One region of the uncultured Hymenobacter sp. genome, then DNA from elsewhere that is predicted to be linked to it. Evidence: riboswitches for the same ligand, from Rfam matches in the RefSeq annotation. Region 1 holds a riboswitch; each other region holds the start of a gene.
The links. A riboswitch is a leader RNA that binds a small molecule or an ion and turns the genes downstream of it on or off. The one in region 1 is predicted to bind S-adenosylmethionine.
Positions count from the first base shown of each region.

Region 1 (10,634 bases):
CCTTTCCGACCACACCATGGGCACTGGCGTGGGGGTAGCTGCTACCGTTCTAGGTGCTACCGTTATCGAGAAGCATCTAACGATTCGTCGCGCCGACGGAGGACCGGACTCTTCTTTCTCGATGGAACCCGACGAAATGAAGCGCCTGGTAGAGGAATGTCAACAAGCTCAACAAGCGCTAGGCGCCGTATCCTACGGCCCTACTACGGCAGAGCTGAAATCGTTGGGGTTCCGGCGCTCCATCTATGTTGTGCAGGACATAGCGGAGGGAGAGCTGCTAACAAAAGACAATATTCGGGTGATTCGGCCTGGACATGGCTTGGCTCCCCATCATTTCCCTGAACTCTTAGGGCGCCCGGTACGCCGGGCATTGCGCCGCGGCACGGCACTCACCTGGGACGCCCTGTAAATCTCTGTTCCTATTACCTTCGCTGCTATGGAAATTCGGAAATTCGATAACGGAAGCTACATCATTGCCGAGCGTTTCAGCATTGGCAGCAATTTTCGTATTGGCCCCAATACCACCATCCGCGCTGCTGAATGCACCATTGGGAACAATGTAACGTTGGGGGCAAACAATACCTTCTTGGTGGGGCAGCACTTGGCCATTGGCGACCTGACAGTTTTTGGCAACCAGAACAATCTAACGGCGCGGACTATACATGTGGGCGAGTACGTGTTTTGGGATTCCAATGTAGTAGTTGGCCACGGAGGCAAGTTTAGCGAAGATGCACACCTGCGCGTTGGGTCTTACTCCATGATCTGCGCACGCATAACGCTAAACGTCAACCATGCTATATCCATCGGTGAGTATGTGGGCATTGGAGAAGACGTTGCTATCTGGACTCATGGCTCTTACCTGCCTATTCTGGAAGGCTTTCCTGCTGATTTCGGCCCCGTACACATTGGTAACAAAGTATGGCTTCCAGCTAAATCAACCGTGTTACCCAACCGGCGCATTGGCAACAACGTCGTTATCGGAACCAACTCATTGATCAACAAAGACCTTCCCGATGGCTGCTTAGCAGGCGGCATACCAGTTCGCGTTTTAAAAGAGAATGTATATCCCAGCCAAGACGCTGCCCGCAACGAACACCTAGTCCGCCGTATCATCACTGATTATGAACGGTTAGCCGCCTACAAGCCGCTACAGGTTCAGCTTTCTTATGATCCTACTGCGCAGCAGCTACGCTGCAATCAGGTTGTCTTCCATCTTGACACTATGCAGACGGCAGGAAGCTTTACGGAAGTGGAAGAGGATTTCCGCGACTTTTTGCGCCGCCGGGGTATCAAATTCTACACAGGCCAGCCGTTTTCCTCTGTCCTACCCGAAGAATACCGTCGGCTTCTAGCAGTTTCTTTGGATTAGATGGACTTCAGCAACCGTAAAGTTTTAGTGATAGTCGCGCATCCTGATGATGAGCTTTTGGGCTTAGGAGCAACAATTCACCGGCTAGTAACCCGGCATGGATGCACGGCACGAGCCGTTATACTAGGAGAAGGCATTACCTCAAGAGCAACTGTACGAGACCCGGAACATTGGGCGGAGGAATTGGCTGTTCACCGCAGTAACATCGAGCGAGCGGCAACAGCTATCGGCTATGCCTCTACTGGCATCTACGATTTCGCTGACAATCGTTTTGATTCGGTGGATCTGCTTGATCTTGTCAAAGTAATAGAGCAGGAAAAAGAAGAGTTTCAACCTGACCTTGTCTTCACGCACCATGGTGGCGACACGAATATCGACCATCGTCGCACGTTCGAGGCAGTTATTACCGCTTGCCGTCCGCTGCCAGGTGAACCCATGCGCACTATTTTAGCTTGCGAAACGCCTTCTTCCACGGAATGGCAGGCGGCTAATTTTCCAAATCCCTTTCTGCCAAACTTTTTCCTGGCAGTAACGCAAGAGGATGTTGCTGCTAAAGTTGCGGGTATGGAAGCGTATGAATTTGAGAAGCGGCCGTATCCGCATCCTCGCTCTCCTGAAGCTCTGCGGATACTAGCTCAACGCTGGGGCATCGTTATTGGGCAGCCATTTGCCGAGGCATTCATGTTGATTCGTCATATAGGCTAGGCTTTTTACACAATGTTATGCTCGGACACCTGACCGACCGGCTTCGGGAAATTTTGTATGTCCGCTTCACTGATCATTTTGCTGGCTTTCCACAGCATGCTTTAGAGTCTATCTCGCCTGCTAATTCGTTGCGGCGCCTGGGCAAAGTACTGGGCTATACGGCGCTACGCTTAGTCGGAAACGTCTTTCAGCCGATCCGCAACCCGGAAAGTTTGCGGGGCGCGGTGTGGTTATACGTAGTCAGTCAGAACAACTACGAGTCCCTGCATTTTGTACGAGAAGCCCTGCCTGACGCAGTGCTGGTGGCCGGGCAAAGCAAGCAAATCGGGCGGTACAATACCGCAGTGAACCGCCTCTCGCTCCGGCGGAAGCTGCTGTATTACTGGCAGTTTCCGCTGGTGCTGGCAGGCCTTATGCGCACGGAGGGCCAACGGGCCTGGCGGTTCTTCGATTTGATTTACAGCGCCATTGGCTACTACGAGGTGTACCGCCGGGCGCTTCGGCAGCACCGGCCACGGGCCGTTGTTTTCGCCAACGACCACAATGATGATAGCCGGGCGCTGCTTTTAGCCTGCCGTACCGAAGGCATACCCACTGCCTACATTCAGCACGCCAGCGTCAGCGCCAGCTTTCCTCCGCTGGGTTTCAATTTAAGTCTACTCGAAGGCCAAGATGCACTCGACAAATACCGCCAGTGCGGTCCTATACAAGGCCAGATTGCGCTAGTAGGCATGCCCAAAGCCGACGAGTTCTTGAGCATGAAAAACCAAAACCCCGCCGCGCAACGGGTCGGGCTGGCCTGCAACGTACTCGATGAAACGGAGGCTCTAACCGCTACGCTACACTATTTACTGCCGAAGTTTCCAGACCTTACGTTCACCTTTCGCGCCCACCCCAGCGACACCCGCGACTTTAGTTTCATACAGCGCCAATATCCACAGTTGCAATTCTCTAACGCCAAGCAGGAAAGCGTGTTTGAGTTTCTAATCAAGCAGGATGCCCTCATTGCCGCCGATACCAGCACCCACCTCGAAGCCACCCTACTGAACGTCGTGGGTCTTTACTACCGGTTCAACACCCACGCCACCACCGACGATTATTACGGCTACGTAGCGCACAACCTAGTTGAACGGGCCAACACCTTGCCTGAACTATCTGCTTTGCTTGCCAAGTACCAGCAGCACAAGCCGCTTGACATCTACCGGCGCGCTGCGTATTACAATGCCACGCTAGGCACTCCGGATGAAGGCCGCAGCCGTGAGCGAGCCGTGCGCTTACTGAATGAGTGGCTGAAAACTGTAACATAAGCTTTAGCTTGTGCCCGAGGTTTCAATAGCAGAAGTGCTTTCCAGATTTCCGTTAGCGCATGAATATCGGCAACACCAACGCTCGGTCTGTTTCTGAAAGTCATCATCAGTTCATAGCGCGTGATGTACGGGTTGGCTACGTTATGCGCCATTTTTGGGCGGCCTATCAATCTACTACGTATACCAATATTAGCGTAGGAGGCCGCTACCCTGACGATTCGTTACAGATAGCAGACCATGCGGCCGGTTTTTTTGATGCGGAAGAGCCCTATCCTTCTGAGCCAGTCTGGCAGGAATGGCAGAATCAGCACTTGCCGTTTTTCTTTGGGCCGCCCTCTGATAAACCGCTAGTGGAGTTCTTGCCCGATAACCGTGCTTATATCCACACTGACATTATCTCGGCGGCCTTTTACCTGCTCAGCGGCTGGCAGGAATATTTCTCTGCCGAGCGAGACCGGCACGGGCGCTTTCCATACGCCGCCAGCGTGCAATACCGCTACGGTTTCGTGACGGTGCCCGTCGTGAATTACTACTTCGATATTCTGAAAACGGCCATCGAGCACGTGACCGGTAAGCCACTACTACCACGCCGATGGACTGACAATGCGCCGTTCGCCACGTTCGTTACCCACGATGTCGACGAGTTACATAGTGCTTGGAAAGCGCCCGCCAAAGACGCTTTATACCGCCGTAACTGGTTGCGCTTCGGTCGGCGGCTTTGGCAACACCTCACCCAACCTGACGCCTGGAACAATTTAGAATCGGTGCAGCAGATTGTGAATCGTTTCAACGCGAAAAGCACGTTTTTCTTTCTGGCTGAACACCGTAAGGCCGCCAATGGCACTCCTAATGCCGACTATAAATTAGCCGTTGCCGCTACGCAGAAGCGCCTCAAAGGCTTAGCCGAACGAGGCGCTGAATTGGCTGTACATGGCAGTATTGGCACTTCCACCGATGCGGTACGGCTGCAACAGGAAAAGCAACAGCTCCCGAAGCTTATTGCTGGCAATCGGTTTCATTACTTGCAGTGGGAACCACGCCTTACGCCTACCATTCTCAATCAGACCAATTTTCTTTACGATTCCACATTAGGTTTCGCCGAGCATTTTGGCTTCCGCAATTCTTATTGCCAGCCGTTTTTCCCTTATGACTTCGCAGCGGGCGGCTACTGCAACTTTCTCGAAATCCCGCTCACCGTGATGGACGTCACGCTGCATCACCCCAACTATTTGCAGCTAGCTCCAGACGAAATCTTGCCGGCCCTACTGCCAATGTTCCGGGAAATTGAGCGATTCGGGGGAGTCTGCACGCTGCTTTGGCACAACGACCATTTCGACCCCGCCAACCAAACCACGGGTCCGCGCCAGTTCGCCGAATTGATGCAGTACCTTCGCAGCCACAATTCCGCCTTCGTTAACGGCCGCGACATCTGCGAGAAAATGAATGAATGAGTGAATGAGCGAAGTAGTCTACGTTTGCAGACGTTTACCTACTTCGCGCCATTCGCGCCAGAAGCTACTTCACTCATTCACCATTTCACTCTCACCTCTTTGGGCATCGTTCAGCGGCAGGGGCTGCGCAATACCATTATTTCTTACGCTGGGTTGGGGCTAGGCTTCGTGAACACGGTGCTGGTGCTGCCAAAGGTGCTGGAGCCGCAACAAATAGGTTTGACCAGTGTGCTGATGGCCATTGCCACCCTGTTTGCGCAGGTATCGGCGTTTGGGTTCGGCAACATGGGAGTGCGGTTTTTCCCTTATTTCCGCAAGCCGGAAACTGGGCACCACGGCTTTTTACCGTTTCTGCTGGGAGTGCCCCTGCTCGGCTTCTTGCTCATAGCTGTGCTGTATGTAGTAGGCCGGCCGTTGGTCTTGTACTGGTACAGTAAGGATGCCGCGCTGTTGGGCCGCTATTATAGCTGGGGACTGGTTTTGACGCTGTTTGTCTTGCTGATCAACCTGCAAGACGCCTACCTGAAGGCCCTGTACCACACTGCCTTTTCGTCTTTCACCCAGGAAATCGTGCTGCGGCTGCTCGTCACGGCCGGGGCGCTGCTCTTTGCGGGCGGCTACCTCGATTTTCACGGCTACGTGCTGTGGTACGTGGGGGCCATCAGTTGCATTGCGCTGCTGCTCACGGTGTACACAGCTTTTATTGGCGAGCTGCATTTACGACCTACCACGGCGGCGCTGCGGGTGCGGCCACTGCGCGAAATGCTCGGCTTCGGCGCCTTCGCGTTGCTTGGCAACGTATCGGGCGTAGTTATTTCCAGCATCGACTCGATTATGGTGGGCGCCAAAGTTGATTTGGAAGGTGCGGGTATTTACGCCACCGCGTTTTTCATCAGCACGGCGCTGGTGCTGCCGTTTCGGGCACTCTACAAGATTGCGTTTCCACTGTTGGCCGAGTACTGGAAAAACAACGACTTGCCGCGCATGGCCGACTTCTACCAGCGCACTACCCGCCTAAACACCATGCTCGGCTGCTATCTGGCGCTCGGCATCGCCCTGAATCTGGATTTCATCTTCACCCAAATGAAACCAGCCTACGCCGCCGGTACTTCGGCCGTGTTGATTTTGCTGGCCGGGCGCCTCTTCGATGGTATTACGGGCCTCAATGGCCTCATCGTCGTCACGTCGCCGCGCTACCGCTACGACCTGATTTTCAATGCTTCGCTGGCATTGGCTACGGTAGTCATGAATCTACTTTTGATTCCGCGAATGGGCCTGACTGGCGCCGCGGTAGCCGCTTCGGTGGCCCTGCTGTCTATCAACCTGGCCCGCACCTGGTTTGTGTGGCACAGCTTCGGGTTGCAGCCTTTTGATCGGCGCGTGCCACTTATTCTGCTGCTGGCCGCCGCCGCGGGCCTGGCGGCGTGGCTGGTACCTTTCGTGCACTCCTTGTTGGTCACGATGCTGCTGCGGTCGAGTGTGCTTACGGTGCTGTACGGCGGGCTGCTGCTGGTCACTAATGCCGAACCCCAGGTTCGGGAGATACTGCAAAAATTACTTCGCCGCGGACCAGCTTAGATCCCACTACAGCTATTGTTAAGCAGTAAAATGCTTGAGTAATACACATTCCGCCGACTCTTGCCGTTAAATTGTCATATAATTATTGGCTTGCTATTCCCTACTTCAGCCACTGCTATAAAGCGCAGCCAAAAACAAGAACTTCAGCTTAATTATGATGATTACGACGTTTTAAAGCTCCTTCTGCTCGATTCAAAACTTAGTTTTTGCCAATTAGTTCTGAAGCATACTTGTTGAAATAAGGCAGCGGCAGCGGTTGTTCATTGTATTCGCAGTAAATAAATTTGGAAGTATAAAATTTCGGCTAGTACATTTGTAGTATCAATTCTTTACCCCCAAAAGGATTGTTTTTATACAGAGGCGTGGAGAGACAGGCTCGACGAAACGCCGGCAACCCCCAGATCATCTGGAACGGTGCCAAGTCCTGACCATATAAAAACAAGTTGCCGTGAAACGCTCTATCAACGCCGCCACCTCTTCTGCCGCCTTCTATGCTCTACAGCATGGATGTTGTGGCATGGCAAGCCCCGTCTGTATGACCGTGGCTTTTGGTTGCTGTTGTTAGAAGTAGCGCCACCCTCCTTTTTCTTGGTTCGTGCGCTGATTTCGGTGAGCTAGTGCGTCTGCACACCTAGTTCTGCTCCGTTTTCGCCCGTTCCGCTTTCTGCCTCCGACTGGTCTTTGCCGCGCCTTCGCGTTGCTACCCACCGAGGCTATTCTCCGACCGGACCTTTGCCAACGCGGCAAACCCTCCTCATTTTTCTTGTCATGCCCGCAGCCTCTGCCGCGTTGGTCGTTCCCGTGCTGGACGATCTGCGCCTTCAGCTCACATCCGCTTCTGCCCTGGAACGGCTACGCCTTGTAGCCACTCACTTCCCCGAGAAGGCCATTTTCTCGACTTCTTTTGGCTTGGAAGACCAAATTATCAGCCATCTAATTTTCGATAACGAGCTACCTATCAAAGTTTTCACCTTGGATACGGGCCGCAACTTTCAGGAAACCTATTCCACCTGGAACAAGACCTTGCTCAAGTACGGACAACCCATTGAGGTATTTTTTCCGCGCCAGGAAAGCGTGGAAGAATTGATGCGCACCAAGGGACCCAACAGCTTTTATGAGAGCGTCGACAACCGCAAGGAGTGCTGCTACATCCGCAAGGTAGAACCGCTGAACCGTGCCCTGGCCGGCCAGGCGGCGTGGGTGACCGGCATCCGCGCCGAACAGTCGCAGAACCGGCAAACTATGGACCCGGTGGAGTGGGACGCGGCGCACAACCTCACCAAGATTCACCCGCTCTTCGACTGGACGTGGGAGCAAGCCGTGGATTTCGCCCAAGTGAACGGCATTCCGGTAAACCCGCTGCACAAGCAAGGCTTCGTGAGCATCGGGTGCGCGCCGTGCACCCGCGCCATCAAGCCCGGCGAGGACTTCCGGGCCGGCCGCTGGTGGTGGGAAGACCTTTCGGCCAAGGAATGCGGCCTGCACTCCACCGCCGCTACGCACCACGACGGCCCCGACCCGGTAGTGGAGCCAGTTGAAGAAACTCAATAACCTCGTCCTTATTCTCACATCTGAAGCAACTGCTTCAAGCCAATATACGCGGCGCCATTACCATCAGAAGCCATGCAACTTGAACTCCCGGCGCTGCCCCAGCAACAGCATATCCTAGAAACCATGAGTGCGCACTCCTTCGATTACCTCGACCGGCTGGAAGCCGAAGCCATCCATATCCTGCGGGAAGTAGCCGGCCAATTTGAGCGGCCTGCGCTGCTCTTTTCGGGCGGCAAAGATTCTATTGTGCTCACCAGGCTGGCCGAAAAAGCCTTCCGGCCGGGCCGTTTTCCTTTCCCACTGGTGCACGTCGATACGGGCCACAACTTCCCGGAAGTGCTGGCTTACCGCGACCAGTTGGCCGCCGAGCTGGGCGAAAAGCTGATTGTGCGTAGCGTGGAAGACACCATCAAGCGGCAGCGCCTGCGCGAGCCGGGCGGCAAGTTCCCGAGCCGCAACCCGCTCCAAACCTACACGCTGCTGGAGGTAATCGAGGAGTTCGAGTTCGACGCTTGTATCGGTGGGGCGCGCCGCGACGAAGAAAAGGCGCGCGCCAAAGAGCGCATCTTCTCGGTGCGCGACGAGTTCGGGCAGTGGGACCCCAAGCGTCAGCGCCCGGAACTCTGGAACGTGTACAACGGCCGCATTCAGAAAGGCGAAAACGTGCGCGTTTTCCCGATTTCCAACTGGACCGAGCTGGACGTGTGGCGCTACATCCAGCGCGAAAACATTCAGCTCCCCGACATCTACTTCGGCCACGAGCGGACCTGCGTGGTGTTGCCGAGCGGCCAGCTATTGGGCTTATCGGAGCACTTGCAGCTTGACGAGGAAGACGAAATCGTGACCCGGCAGGTGCGCTTCCGCACCGTAGGCGACTCCACCTGCACGGCCGCCGTGGAAAGTGACGCCAGCACCGTGGAAGACATCATCCAGGACTTGCTGCTGGCCAAAGTAAGCGAGCGGGGCGCCACCCGCCTCGACGACAACATTTCGGAAGCCGGTATGGAAGACCGAAAACGCAACGGCTATTTCTGATGAGTTGATGTGCTGATGTGCTAATGAACAGCAAGGCCAAACCGTCGGCAAAATAGCACATCAACTCGTCGTACATCAACACATTATCACATCAACAATCAGCACATCAAGCTCATGGACCTTCTCCGATTTATAACCTGCGGCAGCGTCGACGACGGCAAAAGCACGCTGATTGGGCGCCTGCTCTACGATTCTGACTCGGTATCGCTGGACGTACTGGCGGCGCTGGAAAATCGCCCTACCGTGCACGGCACCGTGGATCTGGCCTTACTCACCGACGGCTTGCGGGCCGAGCGAGAACAGGGCATCACGATTGACGTTGCCTACAAATATTTCACCACGCCGCGCCGCAAGTTCATCATCACCGATGCCCCGGGCCACGTGCAATACACCCGCAACATGGTAACGGGCGCCAGCAACGCTGATCTGGCCATTGTGCTGGTCGATGCGCGGCAGGGCGTGGTCGAGCAAACGCGCCGCCACACGCTGGTGGCCGCGCTGCTGGGCATCCGCAACTTCGTGTTGGCGGTCAACAAGCTGGATTTGGTGGGCTTCGATGAAACCATCTTCAACCAGATTGCCGCCGACTACGCCGCCCTCACCGACCACTTCCAGCTACCCGCCGCAACCGCCATTCCGCTCAGTGCCCTGCACGGCGACAACGTGGTGAAACACTCCAACCGTATTGCGTGGTACACGGGCCCGAGCCTGTTGCAACACCTCGAAAGCGTGCCAGCCGCCGTGGAAGCAGCTAATGCTGAGCCCCGCTTCCAGGTGCAGTATGTCATCCGACCGCAAACTGCCGATCTGCCCGACTACCGGGGTTACGCCGGTCAGATTCAGAGCGGTCAGTACCGCCGCGGCGACCGGGTGAAAGTGCTGCCCTCGGGCCTGGAATCGGTGATTGAGGCCATTGAAGTAAATCAGCAGGAAGTGGAAGTTGCTGTGGCGCCGCAAGCCGTGGTGCTCCGCCTCACCGATGATGTGGACATCAGCCGGGGCGACGCCATTATTCCGGTGGAGCACGTGCCCAACCTCACGCGCGAAATTGAAGCTACGGTTTGCTGGATGAGCGAGCAGCCGCTCTGGCCGGGTCGCAAGCTACTGTTGCAGCATCATTCGGCGGTGGTGAAAGCGGCCGTGCCTACCATTTTGCACAAAGTGAACGTGCAAACCTTCGCCCGCGGCGCCGCCGACTCTGCCCAACTCAACGACATCGTGCGGGTGCGCATCAAAACGGCCGTCCCGCTGGCCGTCGACAACTATCACGAAAACCGCGTGACCGGCGCCTTCATTCTGGTTGATGAGCAGAGCGGCGACACAGTGGCCGCCGGCCTGATTGGCGCCGCCAACGCCGACTACTTCACGGCTCCCTTGGCGCCGCCGGTGGCCTTTTCTATCTAACTTTTTGCAAAAAGAACGTCATGCTGAGCGAAGGCAGAGCATCTCGCGTGCTGATGTTGTGGTGCTAATGAGGTTGCCACACTAGCGAGATGCTTCGACTATGGCTCCCCCTTCGCTCAGTATGACGTTCTTTTTTGCTGCTTAACTATCCTTCATGTCACTCACTAAAATCCCTCGCCTCACCGTACTTGGCGCCGGCCCCGGCGACCCGGAGCTACTCACCCTGAAAGGGGC
Region 1 covers NZ_CAXTBM010000001.1:163,539-174,172, reverse strand. The annotation lists gene pseI (pseudaminic acid synthase) at 1-409, shown strand, start outside; gene ACFE7X_RS00620 (acyltransferase) at 437-1,369, shown strand; gene ACFE7X_RS00615 (PIG-L deacetylase family protein) at 1,370-2,074, shown strand; gene ACFE7X_RS00610 (hypothetical protein) at 2,092-3,381, shown strand; gene ACFE7X_RS00605 (DUF7033 domain-containing protein) at 3,441-4,832, shown strand; gene ACFE7X_RS00600 (lipopolysaccharide biosynthesis protein) at 4,932-6,410, shown strand; SAM riboswitch class I at 6,758-6,849, shown strand; gene ACFE7X_RS00595 (phosphoadenylyl-sulfate reductase) at 7,179-7,961, shown strand; gene cysD (sulfate adenylyltransferase subunit CysD) at 8,085-8,996, shown strand; gene ACFE7X_RS00585 (sulfate adenylyltransferase subunit 1) at 9,111-10,400, shown strand; gene cobA (uroporphyrinogen-III C-methyltransferase) at 10,555-10,634, shown strand, end outside.

Region 2 (10,634 bases), on a different contig from region 1:
TAAAGTTCATCTTGCGTACCGTGCTCTACTACCCGGTCGGGGATGCCGAGGCGACGGACGGGGACACTGTAGCCGTGGTCGGCCAAGAACTCCAGCACCGCCGAGCCGAAACCACCTTGCAGGCAGCCGTCTTCTACGGTCACTATTACTTGGTATTGCTGGCAAATGGTGTGAAGCAGCTCTTCATCTAGGGGCTTGCAGAAGCGCATATCGTAGTGGCCGGGGTTTAGGCCTTCGGCTACCAGCTTGTGAGTGGCTTTGGTGGCGTAGTTGCCGATGTGGCCGATGCTGAGCACCGCCACGCCTTCACCCTCGCGCACTACGCGGCCTTTGCCTACCGTGATTTTGCGTAGTGGCTTGCGCCATTCCGGCATCACGCCCTCGCCCCGCGGGTAGCGGATACTGAACGGCCCGGCATTTTCGGGCAGCGTAGCCGTGTACATCAGGTTGCGCAGTTCCTCTTCGTTCATCGGGGCCGAAACCACCATGTTCGGGACGCAGCGCATGTAGGCTAAGTCGTAGCAGCCGTGGTGGGTGGGGCCGTCGGCACCGGCGAAACCGGCGCGGTCGAGGCAGAACACCACATGCAGGTTTTGCAGCGCCACGTCGTGCAGCACTTGGTCGTAGGCGCGCTGCATGAACGACGAGTAGATGTTGCAGAACGGGATGAGGCCCTGCGTAGCCATACCGGCCGAGAAGGTCACGGCGTGCTGCTCGGCAATGCCTACGTCGAAGGCGCGCTTGGGCATGGCGGCCATCATCAGGTTCAACGACGAACCCGATGGCATAGCCGGCGTCACGCCCATGATTTTATCGTTCTGTTCGGCCAGCTCGATCATAGTGTGCCCGAATACGTCCTGGTACTTAGGCGGCTGTGGCGTCGAATAGGTTTTCTTGCTGATTTCGCCCGTTACCTTGTCGAACAGGCCAGGAGCGTGCCATAGCGTTTGGTCTTTTTCGGCCAAGGCGTAACCTTTGCCCTTTACCGTCACACAATGCAGGATTTTGGGGCCCGGGATGCTTTTCAGGTCGTTGAGGATGGTAGCCAAATGCTGCACATCATGGCCATCAACCGGCCCGAAATAGCGGAACTTCAGCGCTTCAAACAGATTGCTTTGCTTAAGCAGCGTTGCCTTCATGGCCGACTCCACTTTGCGGGCAATCTGCTGCGGATTCGGACCAAACTTCGAGAGCTTACCCAACACGTTCCACAACTCGTCGCGCACTTTATTGTAGGTGCGGGACGTGGTAATGTCGGTAAGGTATTCCTTGAGCGCCCCCACGTTGGGATCAATGCTCATGCAGTTATCGTTGAGAATAACCAGCAAGTTGGAATTGGTAACGCCCGCGTGGTTGAGCGCCTCGAAAGCCATACCAGCTGTCATGGCCCCATCACCGATGACGGCAATGTGTTGCCGGTCGAACTCCCCTTTGTAGTCCGACGCTACGGCCATGCCGAGCGCGGCGCCAATACTGGTGCTGCTGTGGCCTACCCCGAAAGCATCGTACTCGCTTTCCTTGCGCTTCGGGAAGCCCGACATGCCGTTGTAGCGGCGGTTGGTCGGGAACCGGTCGCGGCGGCCCGTCAGAATCTTGTGGCCGTAGGCTTGGTGCCCTACATCCCACACGAGCTGGTCGTGGGGCGTGTCGAACACATAGTGCAGCGCCACTGTCAGTTCCACTACGCCCAACGAAGCCCCGAAGTGCCCCCCGTATATCGAAACCGTATCAATAATGAACTGACGTAGCTCCTGGCTCAGTTGAACCAACTGGTCGTGACTGAGCTTTTTCAGGTCGTCGGGCGAGTCTATGGCCGCCAGCAATTCACCGGGTTCGACAATCATGTATAAAGGAAGCAGATGGGATAAGGCAACAGCCGACTGCCGAAAAGGTTACTGTACCTCACGGCCGCCCGCTGCGTACGACACCCAAAGTTACGGGTTTTCTGTTCGGGCGGTTCAGCTGAAAGTTGGTTTATGAACCGGCGCTTCCCCACAATTAGCAAGCCAAAACAACAGTTGCCGCGGTGGCAACGGGCAGAAGTAGCAGGTCTAAATCGTTCTTAATTAACGCTTCTTTAACGCCCTACCCTGCCAGAATGCCTACTTTTGATTTACGATACCTGCGCATCCCTCATGCCCCATACCTCTGTCGATCAACAAACTGAAGATCAGCAATTACTGGACAAGCTCCGCCCTTCGCGCATTGTCTTGCCGGTGCTGATTGGGCTTAGTGTCGTCGGTTTTATGTTCTGGCGCAGCTATAAGCCCGGCGACTTAGCGCCCCTCACCCACGCCAAACCATTCTGGCTTTTCCTGATGGTGGCCGTGCTCCTGGCCCGCGACGCGGGCTACGTTTACCGCATCCGCTACCTCACCCAAAAGGTGCTTTCCTGGCGCGCCTCCCTCGACGTTATCATGATTTGGGAGTTCTCGTCTTGCGTGTTGCCCTCGGCCGTAGGCGGCACCGCCGTTGCGCCGCTGCTCCTGCACAAGGAAGGTATTTCGCTCGGCAAATCAGTGGCCTACATCATGGCCACCGCCATGCTCGACAACCTCTATTATGTGCTGGCGGTGCCGCTGGTCGTGCTCATCGGGGGCGACGCGCTGTATCCGCATGAGGCATTGCAGGGCGGCTTGGTGGCCACATTGCGCATCGGCTTTATTGCTAGCTACGTGTTCGTGACCATCTACGCGCTACTCATGCTCTACGCCATCTTCATCAACCCACGGTCGGTGAAGCGGCTGCTGGTGCGGCTATTTTCGATGCGTGGGCTGCGGCGGCTGCGCGGCAAAGCCTACAAGATGGGCAACGAACTGGTGCTGGCTTCCGCCGAGCTACGCGGCAACGGCTGGGGCTATTGGCTGCGGGCATCCCTTAGTACCGCCTTCGTCTGGACGGCCCGCTACCTGGTAATTGGCTGCTTGATTTCGGCCTTCATTGACGTCAGCTGGCCGGAATTCTGGCTGATTTTCGGCCGCAACCTCACCTATAAAGTTATTTTGCTGATTGCCATTACGCCCGGCGGCGCCGGTATTGCAGAAGGGGCGTTTCCTACCTTCTTCGGCAAGTTCATCGGCACTCCCACCATGACCAACTTCATGGTGCTGCTCTACCGCCTCGTGACCTACTATCTGTACCTGATACTAGGCGCCGTGTTTCTACCCCGCTGGATAGCCCGGATATTTGGTCCGCGCAAAGCGGCCGCCGTTATGCATTCGTAAGTCCTTTACGTCAACCGCCACGCACAAAAAAGTCCTTCTACCATGGTAGAAGGACTTTTTTGTTGTTAATGCAGTTCTAATTGCTGCACCTTTTGCTATTCTTTTTCGAGGCGCAGTTCGGCACCCTCAGGGCTCCTCAAGGTTAACTTATCATCCGTGAGTGTTACCACATCGAAGGAGTTACTTTGGGAGGCACCGTCGGGAGTCATGGCGATTTTTTTGCCGGCTTGGTCGAAAGTGTATTTGCCGTTTACAGCCCCCGCTGAAGAAGTCATATTGTATTGTCCGTTGGCGAAGAACGTGATGCGGTCATCTTCTTGCGCGTCGGTTTGCTTCACTTTGTCACCGGTAGCATCCAGCTCTTTATCTGTTTTCCAGATCTTGCTTTCGGCGCCGTACAACATGTTAACACCTTCTACTTTGCCTTCTTTGCTGCCGCAAGCAGAAGTGAATACTACCAGCAGCATTAGCAGGCTGGCTACATAACGAAAGGGAGAGGCCATCGTTTTCATGAGATGTGCAAATTGGTTGAAAGTGGGAGAGAGTACGATACCGCTCGTGCCAGGCCCAAGCGATACTGCGCTTCTTACGACGGGCTTCCGTAAGATGTTCAGCTCCTCTACTGTTGACTTTCGGAAGCTGAACTTCTTACCAGCTTCAGCGTATGATGCCTGACACCGTGGCCATCAATTGCATGAAGATGAGCTGCGTTCTGCTTTCACCTTAAACCAACGCACGACCATGGGATTATTTGATTTTCTCTCGAACGAAGGCGAAAAAAAGCCTGTAGAACCCGCTGCTAAGCCTGCTACCGGCGGTGCTACCGACTTCTTTGGCAATCCTGCTCAACAAACGCAGCCCGCAGCCGCACAAGGCCAGAGCTACACCGTTGTAAGTGGCGATTCGCTATCCAAAATCGCCAAGAACCACTACGGCGACGCCGCTAAGTGGCACCAAATCTACGATGCCAACAAGGCTACCATCGGCGCCAACCCCGACCATATCGAGGTAGGTCAAGTTTTGACCCTGCCACAGATCTAGGAAAAATTCTCTTAGAAATATTATAAAAGCCGCTCTGTAGTAGGAGAGGCTTTTTTTATGCCGCAAACCCAGACAAGCAATGCAGTGAATAAGGCTTTCGGAAGATCGGAAAGCAGAAAACTCGTCTATTGCAGATTGTCTACGCCTCACGAAAAGCAAGCTTATCGCCCTGATAATCAGCGATATTTAATACAAATAGATATAAATTTGGAGATAACAAATACAGCGAAAAAGAAAACAAAAAATATTTTTCGATTGTATTGCGAATATTAAATCCGGTTTTACATTTGCATCACCAACCCGGTACTCCCCGCTTACGGTGGGACAGTTTTCAGATTTATACAGAAGTGGCGAGAGAACAGGCTCCGTGACCCACTGGCAACCTTCGTTGAAGCGAAAGGTGCCAATTCCTGCCCGTTCCGACATTCATCGGCGGGAGAGATAAGTTGAGTACCATGAAAAACAACCTAGATTCCGCTTTTCTTTTCCTATCCGCTTGGCTCGCTTCAACGCGTGCTGGTTCGCTGATGGGTTTTCGTGTTTCGACTGTTGCCATTTCGGCCGCTCGAATGCGAATGCGCCGCTGTTGTAGCGCCCACTGTTGCTGTTGTTAACCACCTGACGGTTCCTGGCACCCTCCTCGCCCCTTAATGCCACTCAGTAGCACTGGTACGCCTTCGGCACCTGCGCTGCGTTCTGCCACCCCTGCGCCACTGCGCTTCGGTTGGGGAAGAGCACCCCCGCCACAATTATTTGTGGTTCATTTTCAGCTAGATACACTCTCTTTCTTCCTACATACACTTCTTAAATCAGTCGAATCATGTCTGCTCCAACCCATCATTTCGAGACGCTGCAACTTCACGCTGGTCAAGTGCCCGACCCCACTACCGGCTCACGCGCTGTTCCAATTCATCAGACCACTTCCTACGTGTTCAAGAACGCCGAGCACGGCGCCAACTTGTTTGCTTTAAAGGAGTTCGGCAACATTTATACGCGGCTGATGAACCCGACTACCGACGTGTTCGAGCAGCGTATTGCGGCCCTCGAAGGTGGCGTAGCAGCATTGGCCGTGTCGTCGGGGCAGGCGGCGCAGTTTATTGCCCTCAACAACATTTTGCAGGCCGGCGACAATTTCGTGAGTACGGCCCATTTGTATGGCGGCACTTACAACCAGTTCAAGGTAGCTTTCAAGCGCTTAGGCATTGAAGCCCGCTTCGCTGATGGCGACAAGCCAGAGAGCTTCGAGCCATTGATTGACGAGAAAACCAAGGCTATCTACCTGGAAACCATTGGCAACCCGAGCTTCAGCATTCCCGATTTCGAAAAGATTGCCGCTATTGCCGAGAAGCACGACTTGCCACTTATCGTTGACAACACGTTTGGCGCGGGTGGTTACCTGTTCCGGCCGCTAGAGCACGGGGCGCACATCGTAGTGGAATCGGCGACGAAGTGGATTGGCGGCCACGGCACTAGTATTGGCGGCGTGATTGTGGATGGTGGCAAGTACGACTTCGGCAACGGCAAGTTTCCGCAGTTCACGGAGCCGAGCGAAGGCTACCACGGCTTGATTTTCAATGATGTATTCGGCATAGGTGGCCCATTCGGCAACATCGCCTTTATTATCCGGGCCCGGGTAGAGGGCTTGCGCGACTTCGGTTCTTCGCAGAGCCCCTTCAACTCCTTCTTGCTGCTGCAAGGCCTCGAAACCCTAAGCTTGCGGGTGGAGCGCACCGTAGAAAACGCTTTGCGCGTAGCTACTTGGCTGGAACAGCACCCGCAAGTGGAAGCCGTAAATTATCCGGGCTTGAAGAGCAGCCCTTACAACGCACTGGCGCAGAAATACCTGAAGCGCGGGGCCGGCGGGGTTCTCACGTTCGCCATTAAAGGCAGCAAAGACACGGCCACTCAATTCATCGATAACCTGAAGCTGGTTAGCCATTTGGCCAACGTAGGCGACGCCAAAACGCTGATCATTCAGCCTTCGGCTACCACGCACCAGCAGCTATCAGAAGTGGAGCAGCGTGCCGCCGGCGTGACGCCTACGCTGCTGCGCCTCTCCGTGGGCATCGAGCATTTCGAAGACATTCAGGCCGACTTGCAGCAGGCATTTGACGCCGTACGCGACGCTGCACCTTTGCAGTCCGAGGCAACAAGTGGCGACGCACTGCCCGAGCAGGAAGTGGAACACGCTGCCGTGCTGGAAGTATAGGGAGAGGAACCAGCCCGGCCGGTCGTGAGAGGGGCGGCCGGGCTCTTCCAGCAAGCGCAGCACGTGGGTGGGGAAGCGGTTTTTTTGTGAGAGAGGGAGCCGCTATTCCTATCCCACACTAGCACGGGTTGAGCTGGTTTACTGGCTCAGCCCGTTGGCTGTTTGTAGCGGGGTATCAAATGTATAGCGCAAAACGAGCCACTTGATACTTGATAGAACAGAATGCCCGAGCAAGCTGGCGTCCGCGAAGCCGCCGCCTGAGAGATAGCAGTCATCTCTCATTACTTCATTACCAAACAAAATGCCTGAAAACCAAAGCTTACATCTGCCCGAATCTTTGACGCTGGAAAGCGGCCAAGAACTCGCGGGCGTGGAAGTAGCTTATTGCACTTTTGGCACGCTGAACGCCACCGGCGACAACGTGGTGTGGGTGTGCCACGCCCTCACGGCCAACGCCGATGTACTTAGCTGGTGGCCGGGCCTGTTCGGAACAGAGTGTCATTTCGACCCGGCCGACTGGTTTGTGGTGTGCGCCAACGTGCTTGGTTCTTGTTACGGCTCCACAAGCCCTCTTTCACTGGCTCCCGAAACCGGTGCTCCCCGCTATCAGCAGTTTCCGCTGCTTACCATCCGCGACTTGGTGGCGGCCCACGAAGCGTTGCGCCAACACTTAGGCTTAACGCAGATTCACACGCTGATTGGTGGCTCTCTGGGTGGCCAACAGGCATTGGAATGGGCTATTCAGCAGCCAACTGTGTTCGAGAACTTGGTGTTGCTGGCTACCAATGCGCAACATTCGCCTTGGGGTATTGCTTTCAATGAGGCGCAGCGGCTCGCTATTTTCGCCGACTCCACTTACCACCAAGCAACGCCTGACGGCGGAACAGCTGGTTTGCGGGCTGCCCGGGCCATAGCGCTGCTTAGCTACCGCAGCTACGGTGCCTACGGCGAAACCCAAGCAGAACCGACTGACGATAAAACAGACGACTTCCGCGCCAGCGCTTACCAGCAATACCAAGGCGACAAACTTGTGGCTCGCTTCAACGCCTACACCTACGTGGCACTTTCCAAAGCCATGGATTCGCACCACGTAGGGCGCGGACGCGGTGGTGTCGCGGCGGCTTTGCGCCGGGTACGGGCGCGGACGCTGGTGATAGGCATCACGTCTGATGTGTTGTTCCCGCCGGCGGAACAGCAACTCTTGGCCCGCCACATTCCGGGAGCCATGTATGCCGAAATGGATTCCCGCTTCGGCCACGACGGCTTCCTGATTGAAACGGCCCACATCACTCATTTCTTGGAACGCTTTCACGCTCTCAGCTTCGCGCATTAACAACGCTTCGAATACAGGAATACAGCAAGGAATATCATGCGCTGCGGAAGCTCCTCATGACGGGCGTATATCTATAGCTTTTTCATTGTTTTCTCATGAAACCAAACACCTCCCGTCGTACACAACCTGCCCGCCTGCTTTTCTTTGGCAGCTTGCTAGCACTGCTTCTGGTGTTAGCCGGATGTGGAGGAATTAGCAATGAGACCAAAAGTGCGCAGCCAGACATTATCCGTCTGGATTATGCCTACTACAACCCCTTGAGTTTGGTATTGAAACAGCAAGGCTGGCTGGAAAAGGATCTTGCCAAACAGAACATCAAAGTGGAATGGGTGCTCAGCCAGGGCAGCAACAAGGCCTTGGAGTTTCTTAATGGCAGCAGCATCGATTTCGGCTCCACGGCCGGCGCGGCCGCACTGATTGGCAAAGCCAATGGCAACCCGCTGAAAGCCATTTATATCTACTCGAAACCAGAATGGACGGCACTATGCACCGGCCCGAAATCCACTATCAAGTCGGTGGCGGACCTGAAAGGCAAGCGTGTGGCGGCTACCCGCGGCACCGATCCGTACATCTTTCTGCTACGCGCCCTCGACCAAGCCGGGCTGAGTGAAAAGGATATCGAGCTAATTCCGTTGCAACACCCCGATGGGCGGGCCGCCCTCGAGAAAGGCGACGTTGACGCCTGGGCTGGGCTGGATCCCCACATGGCTAAAGCCGAGTTGGAATCGGGGGCGCAACTTTTCTATCGCAACGCCGACTTCAATAGCTACGGCGTACTGAATGTGCGCGAGGAATTTGCCAAGCAAAATCCAGCCTTAGTCGACCAAGTGCTGGCTGCTTACGAAAAAGCGCGGCAGTGGGCGCTTCAGCACCCCGAGGAACTGAAGAAGACGCTGGCCACCGAGGCCAAGCTTAGCGAAGCCGTAGCGGTCAAGCAGCTAGAGCGCACCGACTTTTCCAACATCAGCTTCGGTCCGCAGCAGCGCAGCACCATTTCCGCCGCCGGCGACGTGCTCAAGAAAAGCGGCGCCATCGACCAGAATGTAGACATCAATCAAACCGTCAGCAACTTGATAGATACCCAGTTTGCCGACAAAATCACGCCAGCCAAGGTGAAAGCCACGGCGGCCCAATAAGCTTCAAGTCCCGTTTGTTGTTCTCTTCGGTCGGGACGACAAACCACTAACCACCGTTCATGTCTCAATCCTCATCTATTTCCGCTTCGGCGGCGAGTGTACCGGCGCCGGTTGCGGCTAGCACGCCAACGCGGCAAGTTGCCGCGTTGCGCACGCCCGGCCGTTGGGGCTGGCTACGCGGTGCGGTGCTGCCAGCGGTGTTGCTGGTTGTTTGGGAAGTGCTGGCGCGCGTGGGCGTTTTGCCACCCAATCTGCTGCCGGCGCCTTCGCGCGTGTTAGCTACCATCTGGCAAATGGCCCTGACGGGGGAACTGTGGGAGCATCTGGGCATTACGCTCTGGCGAGTGGCCCTTGGTTTCGTGTTAGGCGGGGCTTTGGCTACGGTGTTTGGAGCACTAACCGGCTACTCCCGCACGCTCAACCAACTGCTCGACCCGCTGCTGCAAGGCATTCGCAATATTCCGTCGTTGGCGTGGGTGCCGCTGTTCATTCTTTGGATGGGCATTTACGAAACCTCGAAGGTGGTTTTAATTGCCGTGGGCGTGTTTTTTCCGGTGTATCTCAACTTAATGAGCGGTATTCAGGGGGTGGACCGCAAGCTCGTGGAAGTGGGCCGGGTATATCGGCTATCCGGGTTACAACTGGTGCGGCGCATTTTCATGCCCGCTACGCTGCCCGCCTATTTTGTGGGACTGCGCAGCGGCTTAGGGCTCGGCTGGATGTTCGTGGTGGCGGCGGAAATCATGGGTGCCAACAAGGGCTTAGGGTTTCTGCTGGTTGATGGCCAAATGACCGGCCGGCCGCAAACCATTCTGGCTAGCATCTTACTGTTCGCTGTGCTCGGCCAGCTTACCGATGCTCTGCTTTCCCTGCTCAGCCGCCGTCTGCTCCGCTGGCAAGACACGCACCGGGTGAGTGGATAAATAGGTACGGTCTAGCGGTTAGGCGTGGCTTGTTGAATCATCAAGCGCGCTGCCGTTGCCACACCACTGATTGAAACCCAGCCAGATGTTTCGGCGCCTCGCCTAACACTCTTAAACACTGCTTCACGCCTTCGTTCTATGCTCCGCATCAACCATATAAGCAAGCAATTCGGGCCGGTGCTGGCGCTTGACAACATCGACGTGCACGTACGGCCGGGCGAAATCGTGACGCTGGTGGGAACAAGTGGCTGCGGCAAAAGCACGTTGTTGCGCATTGTGGCCGGCCTGGATGCACCAACCACTGGCCAGGTATTGATTGACGAGGAACCCATTACGGGGCCACATCCGGCAGTAGGCGTTATTTTCCAAGAGCCCCGCTTGATGCCTTGGCTAACGGTTCGCCAGAATGTGCGGTTTGGTATTGCCGGTTTACCGGCACCCGAGCAGCAACAACGCACCACGGCGGTGCTGGAACGAGTAGGCCTCACGGCGTTTGCCGAGGCACTACCTCGGCAGCTTTCCGGCGGAATGGCGCAGCGCGTAGCTATTGCGCGGGCACTGGTGGCGCAACCAGCGTTGCTGCTGCTGGATGAGCCGTTCAGCGCCCTCGACCCGTTCACGAAGATGAAGCTCCAAGATCATCTGCTCGAAATCTGGTCGTACGACCAACCCACGCTGTTGCTGGTGACGCATGATATCGAGGAGGCCCTGGTCCTCTCCGACCGGGTGGTGGTGCTGCGCGGACACCCCGGCCGCATTCATCAAACC
Region 2 covers NZ_CAXTBM010000002.1:199,111-209,744, reverse strand. The annotation lists gene dxs (1-deoxy-D-xylulose-5-phosphate synthase) at 1-1,844, opposite strand, end outside; gene ACFE7X_RS01765 (YbhN family protein) at 2,136-3,224, shown strand; gene ACFE7X_RS01760 (lipocalin family protein) at 3,320-3,727, opposite strand; gene ACFE7X_RS01755 (LysM peptidoglycan-binding domain-containing protein) at 3,966-4,265, shown strand; SAM riboswitch class I at 4,600-4,713, shown strand; gene ACFE7X_RS01750 (O-acetylhomoserine aminocarboxypropyltransferase/cysteine synthase family protein) at 5,086-6,474, shown strand; gene metX (homoserine O-acetyltransferase) at 6,776-7,807, shown strand; gene ACFE7X_RS01740 (aliphatic sulfonate ABC transporter substrate-binding protein) at 7,903-8,943, shown strand; gene ACFE7X_RS01735 (ABC transporter permease) at 9,003-9,866, shown strand; gene ACFE7X_RS01730 (ABC transporter ATP-binding protein) at 10,005-10,634, shown strand, end outside.
Region 2: linked by a shared signal. The riboswitch ahead of ACFE7X_RS01750 (O-acetylhomoserine aminocarboxypropyltransferase/cysteine synthase family protein) and the one ahead of ACFE7X_RS00595 (phosphoadenylyl-sulfate reductase) in region 1 are both predicted to bind S-adenosylmethionine.

Region 3 (10,634 bases), on a different contig from region 1:
TTCGCCCACGTTCTCGTCGGTGAGGATGCGCGGGTAGCGGCCTTTTAGCTCCCAAGTCTGGAAGAAAGGCGTCCAGTCGATGTACGTGGCTAGTTCGGCTAAGTCGTAGTCTTCCAGTGCTTTGGCACCCAAGAAAGTAGGCTTGGCAATGGGCGTCGTTTCCCAGTTAGCCTTGAAGCCATTCTCGCGGGCATCCTCAATGGAAAGGTAGTTTTTGTCGCGCTGACGGCCGGCGTAGTCTTCCCGCAACTGGCGGTATTCGTCGTGCACCGTGCGGGCGTATTCGTCTTTGGCGGAACCAAGCAAGCCGGCTGCTACACCCACACTGCGCGAAGCGTCGTTGACGTGCACAATGGGCCCCGAATAGTTGGGCGCAATCTTTACGGCGGCGTGTAGCCGCGACGTAGTAGCACCACCGATTAGCAACGGCGTTTTCAAGCCACGCCGCTCCATTTCCTGCGCCACATACACCATCTCGTCAAGGCTGGGCGTAATCAGGCCGCTTAGCCCGATAACATCGACTTGCTGCTTCACGGCTTCGTCCAGAATCCGCTCTAGCGGTACCATCACGCCCAAGTCCACAATGTCGAAATTGTTGCAGGCCAGCACCACCCCCACAATGTTTTTGCCGATGTCGTGCACGTCCCCTTTCACGGTGGCTAGCAGAATCTTGCCAGCCGTTTGGCGTTCCTGCCCGCGCTTGTCGGCCAGCAGATACGGCTCCAAGTAAGCTACGGCCTTCTTCATCACCCGCGCTGATTTTACCACCTGGGGCAGGAACATTTTGCCGGCGCCAAACAGGTCGCCCACCACATTCATGCCGGCCATCAGCGGACCTTCAATCACCTCCAACGGGCGGCTAACTTGCTGCCGCACTTCCTCGGTGTCCTGGTCGATGAACTCGGTGATACCACGCACCAAGGCGTGCTGTAGACGTTCCTGTACCGGCAAGCTGCGCCAGGCATCGGCTACTACTTCCACTTTGTCCTTCTGCTTTACCGTTTCGGCAAAGTCCACGAGGCGCTCCGTAGCATCGGGGCGGCGGTTGAGCAGCACGTCCTCACAGAGTTCAAGTAGGTCTTTAGGAACTTCATCGTACACGCCCAATTGGCTCGGGTTCACGATGCCCATATCGAGGCCGGCCCGGATGGCGTGGTAGAGGAACGCCGAGTGCATGGCTTCGCGCACGACGTCGTTGCCGCGGTACGAGAAACTGATGTTGCTGACGCCACCGCTGGTGAGGGCACCGGGCAGGTTCTGCTTGATCCAGCGGACGGCCTCGATGAAGTCCAGCGCGTAGTTGCGGTGTTCTTCCATACCGGTGCCTACGGTCAGGATATTCGGGTCGAAGATGATGTCCTCGGCCGGGAAACCGACTTCGTTTACCAGAATGTCGTAGCTGCGCTGGCAGATTTCAATACGCTTCTCATACGAGTCGGCCTGGCCGTTCTCATCGAAGGCCATGACCACCATAGCGGCGCCGTACTGGCGCACCGTGCGGGCGCGCTCTTTGAACACTTCCTCGCCTTCCTTCAGCGAAATCGAGTTGACAATGCTCTTGCCTTGCACGCACTTCAGGCCGGCTTCGAGCACACTCCACTTCGAGGAGTCTATCATCACCGGCACCCGCGAAATATCGGGCTCGGAGGCAATCAGGTTCAGGAAGGTGGTCATGGCCTGCTCGGAGTCCAGCATGCCTTCGTCCATGTTTACATCAATAATCTGAGCGCCGCCTTCTACTTGGTCGCGGGCCACTTGCAGGGCCTGCTCATAGGCGCCGGTCCGGATGAGGCGGGCAAACGCGCGGCTACCCGTCACGTTGCACCGCTCGCCCACGTTCACGAATAGGCTTTGCTCGGTGATGCCGAACGGCTCCAAGCCACTTAGGCGCGTGGCGGGCGTTACCTCCGGCAACGGCCGCGGCTCGTACTTGTCGGCCAGTTTGGCTAGTTCGGCAATGTGCTGCGGCGTGGTACCGCAGCAGCCACCCACCACCGTTACGAGGCGGTCGGAGAGGTAGCCTTCCACGACGCCTGCAAACTCCTGCGCCGACTCGTCGTAGCCGCCGAAAGCGTTGGGCAGGCCCGCATTGGGGTAAGCGGAAATATGCACGTCGGCAATGCGGCTTAGCTCTTTCACGTACACCTTGAGCTGGTCGGCTCCGAGGGCGCAGTTTAAACCCACGCTTAGCAGCGGCAAGTGGCGGATCGAGTTCCAGAAAGCTTCCACCGTCTGCCCCGACAGGGTACGGCCGGAAGCGTCGGTAATCGTTCCCGAAATCATGACGGGCACCACCCGGCCGCCTTCATCGAAGAATTTCTGCACTGCGTAAAGGGCCGCCTTGGCGTTGAGCGTATCGAAGATGGTTTCGATGAGCAAAGCATCGGAACCGCCATCAATGAGGCCGCGAACCTGCTCGTGGTAGGCCGTAGCCAACTCGTCGAACGTCACGGCCCGGAAACCGGGGCGGTTGACGTCGGGCGAAAGAGAGGCCGTGCGGTTGGTTGGTCCTACGGCGCCGGCTACGAAGCGAGGCTTGGCGGGGGTTTGCGCTGTAAACTCGTCGGCTGCTTCTTTGGCCAGGCGCGCCGATTCATAGTTCAGCTCATACACAATGTCTTCGAGCCCGTAGTCGGCCTGCGCAATGGTGGTACCACTGAACGTGTTGGTTTCCACCATGTCGGCTCCAGCCGCGAAATACTCGGCATGAATACCCTTGATGATATCGGGCCGGGTGAGGCTGAGCAGGTCGTTGTTGCCCCGCAGAGGCTTGGGGTGATTGGCAAAGCGGGTGCCCCGAAAGTCGGCCTCTTCCAGCGGATGCCGCTGAATCATGGTGCCCATGGCTCCGTCGAGCACAAGTACACGCTGTTGAAGGATGGCGTAAAGCGGGGAGTCGGGACAGTGCGTTTTCATAGGTTTCTCTTTACAGAATGCCGTCGTTGAACCAGCTCATCCAGAAAGAGAAAACTGCGGGCGCAGGTTCCGTACTTATCTTCTTTCGCCGCAGAAATAGGACGAAATGGGAGTTGGCACCTTGTTTTACTCAGGTTGCCAAGACGTCGTAGGGCCCAGTCCCTCGGTCTTTCTGGATAAGTGACTCAGCAAAGGTACTAGCCAAGTTGTCAGAAAGCAACAAGCCGACCTATGAGGATAGGTCGGCTTGTTTAAAATTCGGGCAGCGCTTTTCAAGAATTCAAGGAATAACGAATTAGCTTATCGGAATGCCCTTTAATCTTTCTTCACGCAGTTGGGAACGGACTTACCGTCTTTCTTTTTCATTTCATCCTTTTCGTATCCTTTCCAGCGAGGATCTTTACTTTTCGGAGGCTACTTTCTTCTTGGTCCTAATGTTTTCCGATTAAGTGAATACGACAGATTGGCCTACGTCCTGGGTTATCCGGCTACTCCTCGCTCGCTGGGGGTGGGCTGGCCCGCATCAGTTGCCCAAAGAATATGCTGTTGAGAAACAGCTTGTTGGTGCCGTACCAGAAAGCACGAAAGTTGGGATTATCCACCAGGGAAATAATTCGGCCGGCCCCCACGTCGGTAATATCCACTGCGGCGGTGCTGCGCAGCTTCAGCTCGTTGGCTTTGGAAATAAAGCCACTGGCCAGCGGACGGGCAGTATACATGAGTGGGTTGGAGTAGGGACCAGCGGAACGCTCCATAAAGACGGTATGGTCCCGGAACAGAAACACATCGGGACTGTCGTAGCCGTAGCCAAGCGGGTGCGTTAGGTCAAGGCGGGCGTGGAAGATGGCCCCCGTAATTTCCTGGGCGCTGGCCGTGTTGCGCATCCCCACGTACGGTCGTTGCGGCAACGGGCTAGCAGGTGCCGCCGGCGCGACTACAGCCCGGCCCGGCCTAGGCAAAACCGATGGAGCAGCGGTAGCGCTGGCCGGGGCAGTTGGGCTGGCGGCGCCGAGCACAGGCGCCGTTTCTGGGGCAGGCGGCGTGGGGGCCGGACTAGTAGCCTTGAACTTACTGGTTGATAAGCCGTTGTCGGCTAGCCATTTGGCGCCGCGGCCCAGTGCCAACAGGGTGTTGCCGCGCTGCACCCAGGCCCGCAACTTTTCGCGGGCCGCGGCCGATATCCCGGCATACGTGCCGTCGGAAGCCACCAGCACGGTGTAGCGGTCCAGGTTCACCCGGTCCAGGGTTTCAGGAGCTACTAGGCTGGGCGTCATGCCGAAGCGGTTATCCAGCAGGTGCCAGGCTTCGCCCACGTCGGTAGGACTCACGCCGGGCCCGGCCAGCAGCATAATTTCCGGCTTTTTCAGAGTTACCAAGTTCACGCTGCCCAGCTTCAGCCCCTGCGTCGACAAGCCCGTGGTGATGCCCACCACGTCGAGGCCGTTGGCTACGGCAACCTGCTGCATGAGGGTGTAGAGCGTATCGGCGGACATGGTTTGCAAACCCACCGGCACTAGAATGCTGCCGTAATCCATCTTCCGCTCTCCTACGTAAAAAGGTTCAGTCGCCACTTTCACGGTCAGCTTGCGGGCTAGCAGCGTGTTCAGCGCGCGCGGGGCGTAGTAGCCGTGCCAGCTGAAGGCGTAGGCATACGCGGACTTGTCGCCGAGCACCTGGCCCGTGGGGAAACTTACGCTGTCGAGGCGCGCACCCAGCAGCCGGCCCGCCGACGCCTTGGTTACGGCGGCCATGTTTAGGCCGAAGGCCCGGGGCAGCGTCCAGGCCGAGATGTCGTAGAAAATGCTGTCCTGAAACGTGCTGCGCTCCTCAAACATGGCCTGAATCAGGCGAAACTGCGGTTGGTCGGTGGGCACCACGTAGGCATTGGCGGGGCTGAAGGTGTAGCCGTTGAGCTTAATGGGCGTTTGGGGGCGGTACACCGCAATCTGGTGCTGCCGGATAATGCGGGCCAGCTCGTAGGCGCGGGCCGGGTCTTGGTCGGTCCCGAACAGATAGGCCCGCACGTTCTGGCCGCGGGCTTCGCGGACCGCCTTCTGGTAGAATTCGCGCTGGTAGTTCAACAAGTCTACCCGCAAGGCCTGCACCGCCTCAATAGACGACAACGTGGTAGCCACTTGGTTGCGGATGGTGAAAGGAAAGCGCAACACGCCATTCACGCTCTCCTGGGCGTGCCCGCGCGAACTGGCCTGCTCAAACAAAATGCCTACCGCGCCGTTCACGTCGGGGTAGGTCGAGCCCTTACCGTAATAGAAGTCGTCGTAGTTTTCCTCGGTGAAGTAGAGGGAGCCCATCTTGTCCAGCGCTTTGGCATGGTAAGCCCCGATTTTCTGGGTAAGCTCGAAGTTGCGGACCGGGGTGAGCGGATGCTTGCGCGAGGGTACGCCGGGCTGGAAAAAGAACGTGGAATTCGTGCCCATTTCGTGGTGGTCGGTGAGCAGGTTGGGTTTCCAGTCGTGAAACTGCCGGAGCCGGCCGCGCGACTCGGGGTGCTGGAGGGGCAGCCAGTCGCGGTTCAGGTCAAACCAGTAGTGATTGAATCGGCCGCCGGGCCAGACCTCGTTCTGCTCCAGATTGGCGGGGTCGGTTACCAGATTTGCGCTGCGGCGCGCGTTCACCCAGCCCGAGTGGCGGGTCAGGCCATCGGGGTTGATGCTAGGGTCAACCAATATCACCGTGTTGCGCAGCACTTCCTCGATGGCCGGGCCCTGCGCGGCGGCTAGGTAATACACCGCTAACAGCGAAGCGTTGCTGCCGCTGGGCTCGTTGCCGTGGACGCTGTAGCCCATCCAGAACACGGCCGGCATCTTACTCACGTCCAGCTGGTTGGAAACGGCAGGATCGGTTAATTTGTGGTGCTCAGCTTTGATCTGAGCGATGTTGCGTTGGTTTTCCGGGGCCGTAATAGTGAGCAGCAGCAACGGCCGGTGCTCGTGGGTGCGGGCGTATTCGGTAATACTGACCCGGTCAGAAGCCGCGTCTACGGCCCGCAGATAGGCTAGCAACTGGTCGTGGCTGATGTGCCATTCGCCCACCTCGTAGCCCAGCACGGCGGCCGGCGTCGGAATAGCGGGGTTGTAGGCTATAGCTTGGGGCAGGAAATAAGCCAGATTTGATTTGGTCTGGGCCTGGCCCGCGAGGGTTACCACAAACGCTAGCAACAAAGCGTAGTATTTCTTCATAAAACCAGTGAGTTTGCTTCCAGAGCCGAGTCCTATAGCTGCTCTGCGTTCTGGCAGCGCCTTAAAAATTAGGAAGTGAGCAACGAAAATGTTCTTGACAGAAACAGCCGGATAGGAGGCGCCAGCCTTATCAACTCTGTTGGCTGTAGCCGAATGGATTGCAATAATATTACAACATCTTACTGCATACATCCAATTCTCAAGTTTCCCATGGTTTCGCCCACCAGATTTAGAGCCTCTCCTAATAAGGTTTCTTTTTGTCCTTCTTCCGAGGCAGGAGAAATCCGAGTTAAACCGCTCACCGAAGTAACTCAGATTCCTTCTGCCTCGGAAGGACAGGTGCCTCCGCGTTACTGTTCCCGAAGCCTATATGGTTTGCCTAGCGGCCGTTTGCCATGGCAGACAGCAGCTGAACCAGAGTCGCGTGAAAAGCATTAACTAGTAGTTAGTGGCCCTCGAATTCTCTTCATTAAATTTTGTCAACTAAACCTACTGCACTTGCCCGCTCGTATTCTGTATCTTACGGCTTCGGGCTCTGCTTTTTCCTGAACTATAGGCATTTATTTATTCCTGAATCTTGCAGTTCCGAATTAGATATCCACTGTTAATATTGCTGCTGATCGGGGCTCAATTCGCTGAAGCGCAGCAGCTTTTGGTGCGAGGACGAGTTACGGAAGCCGCTACGCAGAAGCCCGTACCGTTTGCGTCCATTTTTGTACCCGGCACCACGGCGGGCACTACCGCCGACGCCGACGGTCGCTACCAGCTCAGCACGGCCCCGGCCGACACAGTGGTGGCCTCCGCCTTAGGCTTCGCGCCCATCAAGAAAGCGCTGAACCGACAGGCCGCCACGCAAACCCTTGACTTTGCGCTCGGCGCCGGAGCCGTATCGCTGAATGAAGTAGTGGTGCGCCCCACCGAAAATCCGGCGTACGCCATCATGCGTCGGGTGCAGCAGCACAAGCCCCAAAACGACAAGCAGCGCCTCGATGCCTTCGAGTTCGACAGCTACAACCGCACCGAAATCAGTATCAACAACTTGCCCGACCAAGTGGCGCGCCGCAAAGTGCTACGCCAGATAACCGCCGTAGCCGACAGCATCGGCTTGGAGCGCGGAACCGACGGTAAACCCATCGTGCCCATCTTCGCTTCCGAAATGCTGTCGCGCTACTACGCGCACCAGCGGCCGGTGCGGCGGCGAGAGGAAATCAAGCGCAACCAGATGCGCGGCATTGCGCCCCGCGAAGGCTCGGTGGTGTCCCAAATTATGGGGTCTTCTTTTCAGGACTGGGACTTCTACCCCAACTGGCAGCAGTTGCTGGGCAAAGACTTTATTTCTCCTATTGCCGACGGCTGGAAGTTCACGTACGAGTACGAGCTGCAAGATTCGGTGTACATCGGCCAGGACTTTTGCTACCAACTAGCCGTTACGCCGCGCCGCCCGCAGGACCTAGCTTTCACCGGCACCATCTGGATAACTACCAACTCCTACGCCCTGCGCCGCGTTGATTTACGGGTCAGCCCCGAAGCCAACCTCAACTTCGTGGACCAGGTGAAAGTATGGCAGGAATTGACGCCTACCCCCAGCGGACCGTGGCTGCCGCTGCGCACTCGCGTGCTGATTAACATCCGGCCCACGAGCAAGAGCACCGGCTTCATGGCTCGCTTTACTACCGTTAATTCCAACTTCGAGGCCGGCAAATACCATCCGCTCGAATTCTACGACGTGCCCATGGAAACGGCCTCCGATGCCTTCAAGGGCGAGGCCGACTATTTTGATAAGAACCGGCCCGACTCGCTATCGGTGCAGGAGCAGAAAACCATGATGGTACTCGATTCGGTGCGCAAGCTGCCGGCCGTTCGGTCGTTGCTGGAAGTGGCCGACGTGTTGGTGAATGGCTATTACCGCGTCGGTAAGATTGACGTAGGGCCGGTACTGGCTACCATTGGCTACAACAACATCGAGGGCTTGCGGCCACGTATCGGTTTCCGTACTACACCCGAAATCAGCCGGACTTGGACGGCCCGCACTTACTTGGCTTATGGCCTGCGCGATACGCGCCTGAAGTACGGCTTGCGCGCCACCCGTATTCTGGACCGCCGTTCCTGGACCACCATCGGCTTCGAGCATCGCCACGACATCGATCAAGTAGCGTTGCTCGACAATGATTACGCGCTGGAAAACCCGCTCTTCGAAGCCTCGGCCCGCTTGGGCAACATCGACAACGGCCGGCCCCTGCTCCGAGACCTGTCGTTGCTGTCGTTTCAAACCGACTTGTTTCGGGGTTTCACGCAGAAGCTAACACTACGCCGGCAGCAGTTTCGTCCGCTTTACCGCTTTGCCTATTACACCAACGAGGCCGAACCCGGCGCGCCTACCGAAGATAATTTCAACGTGTCGGAGGTAGTGGTAGAGTCGCGCTACGCCCCGGATGAAGTGCTGGTGCAAAGCCAGAACCAGAATTACCGCTCGCCTATTGGCCTCAAAAGGCTGCCGGTGTTCACACTACGCTATACGCTCGGGCTGAAAAACTTTTTGGGCGGTGATTTTCACTACCACAAGCTCAACCTAATTGTAACGCAGAGCGTGCGGCTCGGCCAGCTTGGCCGCACCGAATATACCCTCGATGCGGGCTACGTACCGAGCACCATTCCGTACCCAATGCTTAAGGCGCATCTTGGCAACCAATCACCGTTTTATAACGCTGGCGCTTATAATTTGATGCGCTATTTCGAGTTTGTGAGCGACCGGTATGTAGGCTTGCGCTTCGACCACTACTTTGAAGGCTTCTTATTGAACTCAATACCCGCTATTAAGAAGCTGAACTGGCGCTTAGTAGCTACAGGCAGTGTGCTTTACGGAAGCGTTGCACGAGCTAACAACGAGATTATTCCGGAATTCGACCCGAATAGTGGAGAGTTACTACCCCGTTTTCAACCGCTGAGCCGGCTACCCTACGCCGAAGTGGGTTACGGGGTAGAGAACATATTTCGAGTGGTTCGCGTAGATTTTATACATCGGCTCACGTACCGCGACTTGCCAGGTGCCAAAAATTTCGGTGTGAAATTCAGCTTCCAGTTCAAGCTATAAAGTGAGGAACATAAGACGACGCGACAGGAAAATAATGTAAGCGTCGGCGCACATAGAAACTCAAACTTGCTATATTACCCGTCGGCTACCTGCTGCTTGCAGATAACCCGTTGTTTTCTGGCTTCCTTCTGAATCAAATCTCGTCGCTTTTTGTAAAAGAGCTTATGGCATACGAAGTAGACAACTTAACCTTTGCCGAAGCCACTCGGCACGCTCCCTTTGTTGATTACGCCCGCTGCGTAGACGACAGCCAACGTCCTTTCAACCACGTAGGCGACTGGCCGGAAAAAGACCGCCTCTATCCTGTTCGGGTGGTTGATTCGCGTACTGAAGGCATGGCCTTGGTTCACGTACTGGGCTTCCAGGGCGAGGCTCCTTTTTACAATGCATTTGCACCGCACCGTTTTGAAGTGTTACTCACTGTGTGGCTGAACTAGCTTACACTGCTTTTCTTGCGTTAAAAACGCCTGGTCCACTCGTTGTGGACCGGGCGTTTTGCTTAATGTATATATGGTTTAAGGCTGTGTATTTCATTCTCGATCATAAAGTCCTAAGGCTCGCCAATCCGCACTTACCTGAACCGGTGCAGGGAGTAGCAGGAGATTTCGCGGCGCTATCCACTCAGCCGGCCACACACTGAATTGTCGCCGTGAAGGCTGCCGGCCCCGTGGGGATGCTACAAGGCAAAGACCTTTTTACAGTAGTTCGCTCCTACCAATACCTTAAATTATTACGTCACCCTCACGGACAGCTTTGCTGGCGGGCTTCATCAGCATAAACATACCCGAGGAGAACTGCACGGCGAAAAAACTCACAAGCAGCCGGAGCGTTTCCTTCCTGTTGTGCTACCCGACCAAGCAAAAAGTGAACTTGCCCGTTGCGCGGATTGGCTTCCAGTACTCGCCGATAGTCTTGTCGGGCTTGAGCTAAATCTTGCAGCTTAAAGTAGGCTAGCCCACGATACGTAAGGTATTTCGTTGGCAGTGGCCGCCCTACGATAGATCGGTGACGCAGGCCCGCAGTGAAGTCGTGGATGGCCCCAGGGAAGCGGCGCTGTTCAAAGAGTCGCACCTCGCCACGAGCCAGCCAAGCGCCGCTTTGGGTGGAATCTAGGGCCAGCGCATAAGTCAGATTTCGTTCGGCGCTGGCTATTTGCCCGAGTTGCACTTGGCACTGTGCCAGCCGGTAGAATAAAATCGCACGCTCTCTTTGCTGCTCGGTTTCGCGCAAAGCAGCCGCATAGTCGGTGCTAGCGGATCGGTAGTCACGATCAATCAGTTGCTTGATTTCGGCGCGCCGACGCAATGCCTCTTTGTAATTAGGCTTGAAATCCAACGCCTCTGAAAAGTAAGTTTTGGCGGTTTCCCATTTTCGGTGCCCATAGGCTTCCACACCGTCTTCGTAGTTGCTCACGGCCGTCACGTGGT
Region 3 covers NZ_CAXTBM010000029.1:36,380-47,013, reverse strand. The annotation lists gene metH (methionine synthase) at 1-2,916, opposite strand, end outside; SAM riboswitch class I at 2,989-3,099, opposite strand; gene ACFE7X_RS13610 (M14 family metallopeptidase) at 3,405-6,116, opposite strand; gene ACFE7X_RS13605 (DUF5686 family protein) at 6,694-9,207, shown strand; gene ACFE7X_RS13600 (hypothetical protein) at 9,372-9,644, shown strand; gene ACFE7X_RS13595 (DnaJ domain-containing protein) at 9,949-10,634, opposite strand, start outside.
Region 3: linked by a shared signal. The riboswitch ahead of metH (methionine synthase) and the one ahead of ACFE7X_RS00595 (phosphoadenylyl-sulfate reductase) in region 1 are both predicted to bind S-adenosylmethionine.